2 regions of the Bradyrhizobium sp. Pa8 genome follow, and region 1 is predicted to be linked to the other one. Evidence: riboswitches for the same ligand, from Rfam matches in the RefSeq annotation. Region 1 holds a riboswitch; the other holds the start of a gene.

Region 1 (4,741 bases):
ACACGGCCCACTCCTATGTCAGATATGGACATAATCCAAATCTGGACAACATTCAAGCAGCATTTGCGATTTTCTCCTCGCGGCGCGGGGTGCCGCACCTTGGTACCTGCGTTGAGCATGTCTTGCGGCGCCAAATCCCGCAGCGACGACACGAGAAAAAATGGAACCGCGAAACAGGGCCGTGGACCGCAGACCGTGCTTAACAAAGCCCGACCTTACACCTTCGACAGAAAGCGTCAAAAAAAGCAAAGCGGATCAATCACTTCCTTGCTAGTTGACAGAACCGAAGAGCACTATGCAACTAGTGCTCACCGCAGCCCTTTTGCCAAAAGTGTAAGGTAACGCGGACCAAACCCCGTGGCACGACAAAGCCCCAGATACCGGCCGGCATCCGGGGCTTTGTCGTCGAAATTGGTGATCTATCGGCTGGGGAGTTTGCGGGCCTGCCGGCGGTCACGGTCGGCGAGGAGCCTGACGCGCCGCTCCTCCCTCCGCGTCAGCTCGCGGTCTCTGAAGTCGCTGGGCAGCCGCGCCGTCGGCAGTGGCGCATTCATCTGGTCCGAGCGCAGCCCGTAGGATTCGGGGCGTTGAGCTGCCAGGTCACGAACTTCTCGAGCAACGCCTCGTTCTCCTGGCGCAGCTTCCGGTTCTCGTCCTGCAACGCGGTGATCCGCTCCGCTAGCGGCTTGCGCTTGGCCGGAGGGAGGCCGTCGCGCAGCCGCTTCTTAGCTTGGACATAGGCCCGGTAAATCACCGGATGGACTCTAGCGCCTGGCGGCTGAACCGCCTCCCGATCAGCGCCTCGACCCGCGAGACCACCGCGCTCCAGGTGATCTTCGGTTTGGACCACTGCCGCAGGTCGGCCTCGATCGCGGTGATGTCCGTGCCCGAGAGGCGGTTGCCGGACCGGAAGCGCCGAACCGGCCCATGGTCGGTGGCGAGGCTCATGGCGCGGCCTCGGCCTCGGCGAGCAGCGCCGGAAGATCGAGCTGGGCGTCGTCATGGACGGCCATCGTCGCCTCAAGGGCAGCCACCTCCCGCATCAGGTGCCGCGCATGATTGCCGGCGCCGACCTGCCCGTCCTCCGCTTCAGCATTGGCCCGCTCCAAGAGGATGCGGTTTTCGCGCAAGCTCCGCGCGATCTCCGTCCGGTGCTCCCGGTCTGCGAAGCCGAGCAACAACGGATTGATCATGCGCGCCCCGTGGCGCATTGGACGGGTAGTCCCAAACGGAAAAACTCGGTCAAGGATTGGGCACAAGGAAAAAGGGGCAAGGATTCGGCTGTGTGACGGGTGCGGGAACGGTGTATGCTGGGTGCTCCACAAGGGTGCTACACAGAGCTTCATCAGGCTTGTGAAAATGGCCCCTACATTGCCGGGGATTCCCGAGGTCTCGATCAAGTGGCGGAGAGGGAGGGCTTCGAACCCCCGATACGTCGTCGTCCCCAGACCTTAGGCTTGCCAGACCTCAAAGTTCCAACGATCGAATCAGCCGCGTGCTTCGGTTGTCCTCGTCGGACCAGGACGATGTAGCGCCTCCGCTTCTGCGCCGGTGGGATTTTCCGGAGTCAACGAGGAGCGCGAGGTGTTCAAGAACGGGTTCGAGGCCGGCGACGATATCAAGCTCCTAGCCGAGAAGCTCGGGATCGAGCTCGAGCTCCACGAGCTCGGCCCCTGGCGCATGTGACGGGCCCGGACCTTCGATGACCGCTGCGATCCCTCGTGCGCTTGCGCCATGTAGCTCGTGGTCCGTGTGCGCCAGCTCGTCTCGTAGATCGGCGTGGCGTGGTGCTTTCTCCCGACTTTGGTCTTGCACGTCTATCGACTAGTGTCTTCGCACCGTCATTAGGATCGGGAGATGCCCGTGCACAGTAGCGAACGCAACACAACTGGATGCGCGGGCGATCCGGATCCGCCCTGTCCCAAGGCGCCACGAACGAACGGTTCGACGTAGATTGCAACGCTCAGGAGCTCGATCGCCGCTTCAAACCGCGGCAGCACAAGGGGATGCCATCAACTGCGGCGGCGTTTACCATGATTTGCGGGAGAACATACGCGCCATGCGGGCAAATTATGCCCGAATTTACATCCGGAGATGTCAGAGGCAATCCACAAGCGAACGGTGCCGGCAAATCAGCCGTTGACAGCCGCCCCGGAATATCACCACATATGGGTGTCACGGTTCCGCCGGATCGCAAGATTTGGTGGCTAAGAGGGAAGCCGGTGAACCGCGCGAAAGCGCGGAATTCCGGCGCTGCCCCCGCAACTGTCAGCAGCGAGCTGCTTCCGAACAAGCGTCACTGGTGTCTCACGCGCCGGGAAGACGGGAAGAAAGCGATGACCTGCGAGCCAGGAGACCTGCCGTGACGATCTGAACGTCCACGGGCGGGGTGTCCCGGCGGTCGCTTGCATGCGCCGTCGGCATTTGTCTGCCGGCGATTCTGCAGCGTCCTTCCTCAACGCCCCGTTCAAGAAACAACGCGCATCACGGGGCCTATTGATGTCACTGAACCTGCACGACGCGGAAGGTTCTTCCGCACCGATCATCCAGTTGCGTTCACAGTCACTTGCGGCTGCTTCCAGCGAGCCGGCCATGCAGATCATCCGTCGCAACGGAAAAGTCTCGCCGTTCGATTCCGCCAAGATCGCGGTTGCCATGACCAAGGCCTTCCTGGCCGTGGAAGGCACGAGCGCCGTCGCCTCGCGCCGCGTCCATGAAAGCGTCGAGCAGCTCACGGCCGAAGTCGTCGCGGCGCTGATGCGGCGCGCGGGCGAGGGACGCACCTTCCATATCGAGGACGTGCAGGACCAAGTCGAGCTCGCCTTGATGAGGAGCGAGCACCACAAGGTCGCCCGCGCCTACGTGCTCTATCGTGAGGAACGGTCGCGCCAGCGCGCCGAGGAGGCGGCCGCGCTGCCGGCGCCTGCCGCCGCGCCGGCCCTGCATGTCACGTTGGCCGACGGTTCGCGCGTCGGGCTCGACACCGAGCGGCTTGCGCTGATCATCGGCGAAGCCTGCACCAGCCTCGATAGCGTCTCGGCCGCGCCCGTACTCGCCGAGACCACCCGCAATCTCTACGATGGCATCAGCCAGGACGAGATGGCGCTGGCGTCGATCATGGCCGCGCGCACGCTGGTCGAGCAGGAGCCGAACTACGCCTATGTCAGCGCCCGCCTGTTGCTCGACAAGCTGCGCGGCGAAGTGCTGTCCTACGTCCACAGCGTGCCGACATCCGCCTCGCAGGCCGACATGGCGACGCGGTACGTCGACTATTTCCCGGCCTACGTGAAGACCGGCATCGCCGCCGAACTGCTCGATCCCGAACTGGCCCGCTTCGACCTCGGTCGGATCGCCGCGGCGCTCAAGCCCGAGCGCGACCTGAACTTCCAATTCCTCGGCCTCCAGACGCTGTACGATCGCTACTTCCTGCACGTCCGCGGCAAACGGATCGAGCTGCCGCAAGCCTTCTTCATGCGCGTGGCGATGGGTCTGGCGGTGCGCGAGATTGACCGCGAAGCCCAAGCAATCGAATTCTACGATCTGCTGTCATCGTTCGATTTCATGGCTTCGACGCCGACATTGTTCAATTCGGGCACGCTCCGCCCGCAATTGTCGTCTTGCTTCCTGACCACCGTATCTGATGATCTCGACGGCATCTTCAAGTCGATCAAGGACAACGCGCTGCTCGCCAAATATTCCGGCGGCCTCGGCAACGACTGGACCCCCGTTCGCGGCCTCGGCGCGCACATCAAGGGCACCAACGGCGAAAGCCAGGGCATCATCCCGTTCCTGAAAGTCGCCAACGACACCGCGATTGCCGTCAACCAGGGCGGCAAGCGCAAGGGCGCGGTGTGCGCCTATCTCGAGACCTGGCACGTCGACATCGAGGAATTCCTCGACCTGCGCAAGAACACCGGCGACGACCGCCGCCGCACCCACGACATGAACACCGCCAACTGGGTGCCGGACCTCTTCATGCAGCGCGTCGACAGTGACGGCGAGTGGACGCTGTTCTCGCCGGACGAGACACCCGACCTGCACGATCTCTACGGCGAGGCCTTCAAGACAGTTTACGAGGCCTATGAAGCAAGGGCGAAGGCCGGCGCCATGCGCGTCTTCAAGACGGTGCGCGCGACCGATCTCTGGCGCCGCATGCTGACCATGCTGTTCGAGACCGGCCATCCCTGGATCGCCTTCAAGGACCCCTGCAATCTGCGCTCGCCGCAGCGCCACGTCGGCGTGATCCACTCGTCGAACCTCTGTACTGAGATCACGCTGAACACTTCGGCCGACGAGGTCGCGGTCTGCAACCTCGGCTCTGTCAACATGCTCAGCCATGTCGGGCCTCACGGCCTCGATCAGGCCAAGCTGAAGCGGACGGTGACGACGGCGGTGCGGATGCTCGACAACGTCATCGACATCAATTTCTACACTATCCCCGAAGCGCGCCGGTCCAACATGCGCCACCGGCCGGTCGGCCTCGGGCTGATGGGCTTTCAGGAAGCGCTTCAGGTCCAGCGCATCCCGATCGCGTCGGATGCAGCCGTGGCCTTTGCAGACGTCAGCATGGAAGCGATCTCGTTCCACGCGATCGAAGCGTCGTCCGACCTCGCCGCGGAACGCGGGCGTTATCCGAGCTACGAAGGCTCGCTGTGGTCGAAGGGCGTCCTGCCGATCGACTCCATCCAGCTTCTCGTAGATTCTCGCGGCGGGCTCGATCTCGATCGTTCGGCGACGTTCG
Region 2 (4,741 bases), 1.3 Mb from region 1:
CTACTGTCGCGTGACAACTCCTGCCACTGCGCGGGTAAGGTGATCCGCGACTACCATTTGAACGAAGCCGCGATCTCGTAGCTGCGAGGCGCGCCCAGGATGATCTGGTCGGTGTAACCGGGATCGCCCCAGGCCGCGTAGAGCTTGTTGGTCAGGTTCTTGACGCGGAAGCTGATCCGGGTCTGGTCGACGGTTGGGAAATACGCCTTTGGGATATCGACGAACGCGTATGCGTCGAAGATCGTGTAGGCGTCCATAGTGACCAGATTGTCCTGGAAGTTGAAGCGGTCGCCGACGTGGCGGACGAGGCCGCCGATCTCCACCGGCAGCTTCGTGTCGAAGCGGTAGGAGGCTCCGGCGTTGGCGATGAAGTTGGGAACGTTGGGCGGCGTCTTGCCCGAATAGGACTGGAAGTCGCCATTGCCGTCGACATAGGTGAAGTCGATGAAGCGCGACTGCACGAAGGCGACGTTGCCCCACAGCTTCAGGCCTGCGACCGGATTGACCGCGGCGGCGATCTCGACGCCCTTGGAGGCGATCTTGCCGGCGACGTTGAAGAGGATGCCGCTTTCGGGGACGTAGACGTTCTTGCGCTCGATGTCGAAGGCCGAGAACGTGGCCTCCGCGCGCTTGTCGGCCGACAGCACTTTCACGCCGGTCTCGTAGGTTCGCGACGTCGTGAGCAGCAGCGGCGTCGTGGGCCTGAGGATGAAGATGTTCGCCACCGTCGGGTCGGCTGCCGTCGCGTACTGGCTGTAAAGCATCACGCCGGGCGCGATGTCCCAGGCGTAGCCGATGCGTCCGGTGACCGGATTGAACGTCTTCGAGAAAGGATAGCTGGCTTTCAGGAGGCCGTTCTCGTCGAAGCGGGTCCGCGACAGCTCGATATTCTCAAAACGGATGCCGCCGATCAGCGCGAAGGTCGAGGTCAGCTTGAGCCGGTCCTCGAACGACAGCGAGGCAGTGTCGAGATGCGTGTAGATCTTCTCGTCGCTGCGCGGGCCGTAGAGGCCGCGATCCGGGTTGAGGAGGTCGACGTAGTCGTTGAAGAACAGCGTGTCCTGCGAGACGTTGAACTGGTTGCTGCTCGCCGCCACGGTGGCGACGAAGCGATTGTCCATTCCGCCGACGTTGGAATTAACGGTGAGGTCGGTGATGTTGCCGTAGAGTCGCTGGGCGTGATCCAGTGCCAGGCGTTCGCGATAGATGCTCTGCGCGCCCGCGAAATTGCCTATTGTCTGGTCAAACGACGAGATCTCGTTGTTGAACCAGTGCCGGTGGGCGTCATAGCCATAGACCTGGCTCTTCAGCGAGATGTTGTTGGTGATGTCCCATTGAAAGCCGCTGCGCAGCCAGAGCTCGTTGGCGCCGCTGTGATTGTCGAGCACGTTGTAGTTCGTCGTCAGCGTGCGCGCGTCGATGGTGACCGGGACCGGCGTGCCGCCGCCGAGGTAATAGTTACTCCACCGACCGGACACGATGCCGTTCGTCGGCACGATGCCCGGCGCGTTCGCGGGCACCAGCGGCGTTCCCCAGTAGAAGCGGTCGTTGTCCTGCCTGTATTCGGCCGCGCCCCAGATCTTCAGGTTCTCGTTGACGCGATAGTTCAGCTGGCCCGAAACGTTGCTGAGCTTCGAATAGGTGTCGTCGATAAAGCCCTTGTTGTTGAAATGGCTGATGTCAAAGCGGTAGTCGAGCCCGTTGATCAGCGTGCTGCCGCCCGAGCCGTAGCCGGCGCGATAGCCGTTGAAGGAATCGTAGGACGTGAAGGCGTCGTTGATAACAGGCCCGGTATGCGGCACCTTGTTCACGTAGTTGATGGCGCCGCCGGTCGCGCCGAGGCCCGCCACCAGCGAGTCCGGTCCCTTGATGATCTCGACCTGCTGGAGGCCAGCCACGTCCATGGGACGGCCGGTCATGGTCGACGGCCCGATCGGGATGCCGTTGTAGAGCGTGGAGATCTGGTCGCTGGTAAAGCCACGCATCGAGAAGATGGCGGGCGCACCGGGCGCATCGCCGCCGATGACGCCGACTGCAGCCTTGGCGACGTCGGTCGTGGTCCGGATGCCCAGATCCTGCATCGTCCGCTGACTGATGACCTCGACGGTCGCCGGCATTTCCCGCGCCGTGATGCCGAGCCGGGAGCCGACATCGGTGACGGCGGCCGTGTTGAGCGGCGTCTGCACCGGGCCGCTCGGAGCTTGCGTGGCAGGAACGGCGACAGCAGGGGCGCCACGATTGCGTCCCGCGGCGCGCCGGGCCGCGCGCGGCTTCTGGGTGCCGGGGCTTATGGCGGGAGCCTGTCTCGGAGCAGGCGGGGTGACGATCACCGGGCCGACCTCCCGGGAGCGGTTGTCCTGCGCCGCGCTTTGCGCGAGCGCCGCGGACGACAGCGACACCGACGAGAGCAGAGTAATCAGGAAAGCATGCGACAACGCTGGCCTCGCGCCAGCACCGAAATGAAGATTTTGCACGACAACGCTCTGCGGCGACGCAAACAAACCGTCACCGCGGTTGCCTTCGTCATCCACCTTCGCCCCAGGCGGCGGATGCACCGGCTACTTGTCCGACATCAGGGCACCCCGCCCAATGCGTTCGCGCGTGACCATGGCTGGCAGCAGGTTTCCTGGCTCGCGGGTCATCGCCTTCGACCACCTTCCCAGAGGCCCAAGCGGGGCTCCAGTGGTTCGTTTGGTCGTCGGCTATCCGCCTACAGTTGCGGGGGCAGCCGCGGAATTGCCCACCGAGGTGGACGCACCGCATTCCCTTGAAGAGTCCTTGCGGACACTACCGATCACGAAACTGGCATCCGGGGATAAGCGCGTCAACATCCGCGTGGGCTGTTCGATGGGCCGGTCGGTCGATGGTGGCCTTGTGTTGCTGTTTTGCACGATAGTCCGAAGGACCGCGTCGAAACGTCCGGCCCGGCCTCCGGACGAGCCCGGGTAACGAACGCTTGACCACGATCAATGACTGCCTTTGGTGCCCGAATGTGCTACTGAGGCCGTGTTCCGGCCTGACAAGGTAAGTCGATATTGATGCAGTTCGTCCGTACCATCCTGGCAGTCGCCATCGCCATATCCCTGGCGATGCTGCCGGTTGGCGCGTCCGCGGCGAACCTCGCAATGTCGTCGGATGGCATGCAGACGGCCATGCACGTGAGCGGCGACGCCGACATGTCGATGGACGATTGTTGTCCCGACATGAAGGGAACGGGCTCCCATAGCGGCGGTTACAAGTGCGGGATGGGCTTCTGCTGCGTTGGCGGGATCATCGCGCTCGGTGATGTCAGGCCCGTGGCGTTCGAACGTCTCGCCGTCGTGGCCAGCAAGATGGCTATTCCGCCGGATCAGGTCGTTTCCTTCCGCGGCGGCAGTCCTCCTTTCCGACCTCCTCGAATCTGATCTCGCAAAGCCCGAGACGCGAGCGGCATGGCTGCTCGCGACGACGACTGACGTGCGCGCTTCACGCGCCACGGCGAAAGATCAATTCATGAGGACAGGACAATGCTTTCCAAAATCAGCACCGCGGCTCTCGCCGCCACCCTTTCGCTTGCCGCTTCCGCCGCGATGGCGGGCGCGGGCGACTACGCCTTCGAGCCCGTCACTCCGCAGATGAAGAAGGGCGAAGACGTCACGCTCGCCGTTCGCCTGACGAACAAGCAGACCGGCAAGCCGATACCGGATGCGGTCATCTTCAAGACCCGCCTCGACATGGCTCCGGACGGGATGGCCGAGATGGAATCGGCGGTCGCGCCGCTGCCGTCCAGGGAGCCGGGTGTGTACGCCTTCAAGACGGACCTGCCGATGGCTGGACGCTACCAGATGACGCTGTCTGTGAAGTTGCAGGGCGAACCGGAGACGGTCACCGGCAAGGTGATCGTCACGGCGATCAAGTGAGCGTTCGGGCGCTGCCCGGCGGCGCCCGACATTCCCCTTTTTCCTTCACACGGACGCGCGCTCCCGGGCGCGCGGATACACGACATGAAAACGCTGCGTCTCCTGACGGCACTTGCGCTGGGCGGTGGCCTGGTCCTGGCCGGCGACTACTGGCATTCGAACGGTGCGGGCTGGCTCGCTGAGGCCGACATATCATCGGCTGCGGCCGCCGCGGAGCCAACTCCGCTCTACTACCGCGATCCAGATGGTGCGCCGCTCTGGTCTGCCGGTCCGAAGAAGGACGACCGCGGGCGGGACTATCTGCCGGTCTACGACGAAGCTGGCGCGGCCGTCGCGCCGGCGCCGCCGAAGGCGGCTTCGCCGCGAAAAATCCTCTACTACCGCAATCCCATGGGGCTGCCCGATACGTCGCCCGTCCCAAAGAAGGATCCGATGGGGATGGACTATGTCGCCGTTTACGAAGGCGACGACGCCGACGACGGCACGGTGAAGCTGTCGCCCGGCAAGATCCAGCGCGCGGGCGTGAAGTCCGAGCCCGTCACGCGGCGCTCGATCAGGGTCTCGGTGAAGGCGCCTGGCACGATCCAGCTCGATGAACGCCGCGTGTCGGTGATCGCGATGCGCGCCGAAAGCTTCGTGCAGAAGGTCGCCGACGTGACGACCGGCACGCGCGTGAAGGCCGGCCAGCCGCTGATGGAAATCTACAGTTCGGCGGTGGCTTCCGCGGCGGCGGAATATCTCGCGACGATCACCTCCAGAACGGTCGGCGGTGTCGAGATGTACGGCCGCGGCTCGCGACAGCGGCTGGTCAATCTCGACGTTCCCGAGTCCGTCATCGCGGA

What was found. Region 1 has a riboswitch for cobalamin ahead of ACKWRH_RS07925 (ribonucleoside-diphosphate reductase subunit alpha). Riboswitches for the same ligand answer to the same signal wherever they lie in the genome.
Positions count from the first base shown of each region.
Region 2: it holds a riboswitch for cobalamin, as region 1 does, so the genes downstream of both, ACKWRH_RS13720 (TonB-dependent receptor) here and ACKWRH_RS07925 (ribonucleoside-diphosphate reductase subunit alpha) in region 1, are expected to answer to the same signal.

Region 1 covers NZ_CP176767.1:1,739,097-1,743,837, reverse strand. The annotation lists gene ACKWRH_RS07940 (hypothetical protein) at 551-754, opposite strand; gene ACKWRH_RS07935 (hypothetical protein) at 751-948, opposite strand; gene ACKWRH_RS07930 (hypothetical protein) at 945-1,193, opposite strand; cobalamin riboswitch at 2,162-2,379, shown strand; gene ACKWRH_RS07925 (ribonucleoside-diphosphate reductase subunit alpha) at 2,500-4,741, shown strand, end outside.
Region 2 covers NZ_CP176767.1:3,032,697-3,037,437, forward strand. The annotation lists gene ACKWRH_RS13720 (TonB-dependent receptor) at 51-2,435, opposite strand; cobalamin riboswitch at 2,600-2,807, opposite strand; gene ACKWRH_RS13725 (hypothetical protein) at 3,039-3,404, shown strand; gene ACKWRH_RS13730 (FixH family protein) at 3,507-3,899, shown strand; gene ACKWRH_RS13735 (efflux RND transporter periplasmic adaptor subunit) at 3,984-4,741, shown strand, end outside.